2 regions of the Klebsiella ornithinolytica genome follow, and region 1 is predicted to be linked to the other one. Evidence: predicted binding sites of a transcription regulator. Region 1 holds the regulator's gene; the other holds the start of a gene.

Region 1 (2,201 bases):
CTCGCGCCATAGCCAAAACCAGAACCAGTTAAACAGACCGTACCACAGCGTCCCGAGGGCGTAGATCAGCAGTGGCTCCCAGACGGGCATGTTTCCGGCAAGGCTCAGGGTAAAGATCGCGGCAATCAACGAAGCGGGCAGAAGCCTGGCGTGCAGAGAGCTGATCTCCGCCGTCACGCCGAGCAGCAGCGCCAGGCCGCTGAGAATCAAAGGTAGCGGGATCGCCTGCTGAAGCAGAAGCTGGACGACCAGACTGCAGCCGGCGAACAGCGAACCGCCAATAATCAAGCGTTTAAAAAAACGTTTGTGCGGCGTATCCAGACCGGCGACGTTACAGCAGGCGGGCACCAGCGAGAACAGCAGACCTTGCTGTAAATGACCGAGGAGGAGGCCGATTGCGACAGGCAAACACAACACCAGCGTTTGCCGCAGTGCATAGTTGACTTCCGGGTGATAAATCAGCCTGCGCCACATAGAGGGAAAACAAAAACGGCGTATTGCGCAAGCAATACGCCGTTTTATCGACTTAACGCGTACCGTATACGACGATAGTTTTACCGTGTGCGGAGATCAGGTTCTGATCTTCCAGCATCTTCAGGATACGGCCAACGGTTTCGCGGGAACAGCCAACGATCTGACCAATTTCCTGACGGGTAATTTTAATTTGCATACCATCAGGGTGGGTCATCGCATCCGGCTGTTTTGCCAGGTTCAACAGCGTCTGAGCGATGCGCCCGGTGACGTCGAGGAAGGCAAGGTTACCCACTTTTTCTGAGGTCACCTGCAGACGGCGAGCCATCTGCGACGACAAGCGCATCAGGATATCCGGGTTAACCTGAATGAGCTGACGGAATTTTTTGTAGGAGATTTCGGCCACTTCACATGCGGTTTTCGCACGTACCCAGGCGCTACGCTCCTGGCCTTCTTCAAACAAGCCTAATTCACCGATGAAATCGCCCTGGTTGAGGTAAGAGAGGATCATCTCTTTACCTTCTTCATCCTTGATGAGCACAGCCACAGAGCCTTTGACGATGTAGTACAACGTTTCTGCTTTTTCACCCTGGTGGATCAGCGTGCTTTTAGATGGGTACTTATGAATGTGGCAATGAGACAAGAACCATTCGAGGGTAGGGTCTGTTTGCGGTTTGCCAAGCACCATGCGCGGTTATCCTCTGTTATAAGCTATCTCCGGGTGCCGACACTACACGGCATCCGGGCATGCAATCGTATTGTTTCCCTATGCCTGGGAAACGGGCTGGTGATTTTTCTTCAGCCTGTAATGTGAACTCCTCTGCATACATGCAGTACATCAATGTAATACTGTAGCATCCCGACTGTTTTAGCATAGCTTTTGCCGCATGTCTCCTGGTGTCTCGCTTCAGCATGATGCAGGTCGCCTTCCGTTGCGAGAATTGTTATGTACGCGTAATCTGTCAGGAAAATTGCAACCTTGGAGTTAAATTTTATGCAAGCTCGTGTGAAATGGGTTGAAGGGTTAACCTTCATCGGAGAGTCGGCTTCAGGTCACCAGATTCTGATGGACGGCAACTCCGGAGATAAAGCGCCAAGCCCAATGGAGATGGTGCTGATGGCGGCGGGCGGATGCAGCGCGATCGATGTCGTGTCTATTTTGCAGAAAGGTCGTCACAACGTGACTAACTGTGAAGTCAAGCTGACGTCTGAACGTCGGGAAGAGGCGCCGCGTCTGTTTACCCATATCAACATGCATTTTATTGTCACCGGCAAGGAGCTGAAAGATGCGGCCGTCTCCCGTGCGGTGGATCTGTCGGCGGAGAAATACTGCTCGGTGGCGCTGATGCTGCAAAAAGCGGTGAACATCACCCACTCGTTTGAGGTGGTAGAGGCGTAATGCCAGATACCCGGTGGCGCGATGCTTACCGGGTTGACACCGTCTTGCAGGCCGGCGCAAGCGTAGCGCCGGCCGCGAATTTAAATTGCTTTACCTTCCATCAAGCGTTCCACCAGCGGCGTCATGATGAGCTCCATCGCCAGCCCCATTTTCCCGCCAGGCACCACCAGCGTATTGATATGCGAGATAAACGAGCCCTGTAGCATCGCCAGCAGCCAGGGAAAATCGATATCCGGTAGGTTGCGGAAGTGGATCACCACAAAGCTTTCATCCAATGACGGAATGCCCTTCGCCGCAAACGGGTTGGAGGTGTCGACAGTGGGGACGCGCT
Region 2 (2,201 bases), 2.3 Mb from region 1:
ACTTTTCATTAAGCTCGGACATGTAACACCTACCTTCTTAAGTGGATTTTTTATTTACTGCCTGAAACGGCCCTTAGTGATGGTCGTCGCCACGCAGGTAAATGACCCAGTATGTCAACCCAACCAGCAGACCACCGCCGATAATGTTCCCGATAGTTACCGGAATCAGGTTATCAGTAATGAAGTTCATCACGGTCAGGTGAGAGAAATTTTCCGGAGCAGAACCAATCGCGGTCCAGAATTCCGGGGTTGCAAAGTCGCGAATTACGATACCCAGCGGGATCATAAACATGTTAGCGATACTGTGCTCAAAGCCGCTGGCAACAAACATCGCCACCGGTAAAACCATAATCATGGCTTTATCCATCAGGCTGCGGCCGGAGTAGCTCATCCACACCGCCAGACAGACCATCAGGTTAGCCAGGATACCCAGACACACGGCTTCAATAAATGTATGGTGCATTTTGTGGTCGGCGGTTTGCAGGACGTTCAGGCCCCATGCACCGTTGGCGGTCATATACTCTCCAGATAACCACATCAGCAATACAAACAGCAGTGCACCTATCAGGTTACCAACATAGACGTTGAGCCAGTTTCTTGCCAGTTGACCCCAGGTAATTCGTCCGCTGGCTTTCGCCACGACGATAAGTACGGTGGAGGTAAACAGGTCGGCACCGCAGATGACGCAAAGAATCAGGCCGAGTGAAAAGCAGATCCCCCCGATCAGTTTAGCAATTCCGAAAGGCATCGCGGCAGTGCCGGTTGTCGCCGTAATATAGAAGACAAAAGCAATGGAAATGAAAACACCAGCGGTAATCGCCAGATAAAACGTCTTCATCGGGTGCTTTGTCGCTTTGTAGACACCTGCTTCTTCGGCGACTTTCGCCATGGCTGCAGGGAGTAAAAGATCAAAAGGGTTGTCAGCTTTCACACTAACTCTCTCTTTATAAAAGTTGGCGGTGAGATACTAACAAAGCATTATAGAAGGGAAATTGATGTAGATCATATCCCACCGGAACTATAAGCCCTGGATATGTGTGGTTTTGACTTATTATGTGAATAAATGATTGTTTTAAATGAAAAAAATAAATTTTAAAATTTACAACTTATGTTGATTTTTTTCATTTTGGGCCGCTGTGGACGGTTAATTAAAATGGGGTATTTTTTATTAAAATTAACAATCCTAAAGTGATGCGTAAAAAAAGTTTACTGTAAATTAACGTTGCAACTACAAATTAGCCGCGGGTCTACTTAGCGATGAAAAACGGGGTCTTTATCGACCCCGTAAATAATGCGGCTGCAGTAAAATGAAGCCTTATTTAGCCCAGAATGCCGCTTTTGCCCGCTGCAGTTTTTCATAGGCTTTCAGTAAAGACTGATGGGCCGGGAAAGCCTGGAGATCGCTATCTACGGCCTGCAGGCCATAGAACGGCGCTTCACCGCTCATCGCCGCGCTGGCAGCTTCTACCGCATCGGCGCCGTACATACGGATAAAGGCATTCAGGTACTGCAGAGGCTGGCGTTCTTCTTCCTGACTGAGCAGCAGCAGCGTCTGCAGGCAGCGGTAGTAATTTGCGCGTTCCGCACTGAAGATAGACGCATTGAATTCAATGGTCCATTCCGTCCAGATCAAGGCCTGCTCCAGATCGCCACCGGCCAGCGCCAGCATCGCTTTCAGTTCGCCAATACGCAGCGTATACCAGCCGTTGTCTTTGCCCGTCGCCAGGCCCAGCAGCTCGCGTACGCGGGTGAAGTCGTCATTCCCTTCATCATCCAGTTGTTCGATCAGCGCCAGATAATCTTCTTTTTCCCATTCACTGCCCGGCAGGGAGAGAAGGGTTTCGCGCAGATGGCTGCCCATGCTGTTATTGGCCAGCCACAGATCTTCAGCCGGGTAAATATCTGACATTCCCGGAACGATGATGCGGCAGGCGTAGACGCTCAGGTGCTCATAATCGGCGATGTAAACTTCTTTATCTTCTTCTTTAAAGATGGCCATCAGGGTGGCGAACTCTTCTTCCGTGGTGCCGGAGAAGCTCCAGTCGACGAACGGATAGTCAGCATCCTGTTTGAACATATCCCAGGAGATCAGACCGCTGGAATCAATAAAGTGGGTTTCAAGATTGGCGTGTTCAGCGACTTCTTCGTCATCGAAGGTTGGTGGCGTAAAGACATCGAGATCTTTCAGGCTACGGCCTTGC

Evidence for each region. The regulator CRP, encoded in region 1, controls carbon source genes, mostly activating them, when cyclic AMP is high. The targets are predictions, from matches to a motif close to ATGTGANNNNNNTCACAT.
Region 2: a site for CRP is predicted at 991-1,008, ahead of focA (formate transporter FocA). Genes of this name have one in related genera too.

Annotation. Positions count from the first base shown of each region.
Region 1 covers NZ_CP130153.1:438,876-441,076, forward strand. The annotation lists gene Q1L34_RS01960 (YccS/YhfK family putative transporter) at 1-474, opposite strand, end outside; gene crp (cAMP-activated global transcriptional regulator CRP) at 527-1,159, opposite strand; gene Q1L34_RS01970 (OsmC family protein) at 1,466-1,870, shown strand; gene Q1L34_RS01975 (phosphoribulokinase) at 1,951-2,201, opposite strand, start outside.
Region 2 covers NZ_CP130153.1:3,706,142-3,708,342, reverse strand. The annotation lists gene pflB (formate C-acetyltransferase) at 1-22, opposite strand, end outside; gene focA (formate transporter FocA) at 74-931, opposite strand; gene ycaO (30S ribosomal protein S12 methylthiotransferase accessory factor YcaO) at 1,316-2,201, opposite strand, start outside.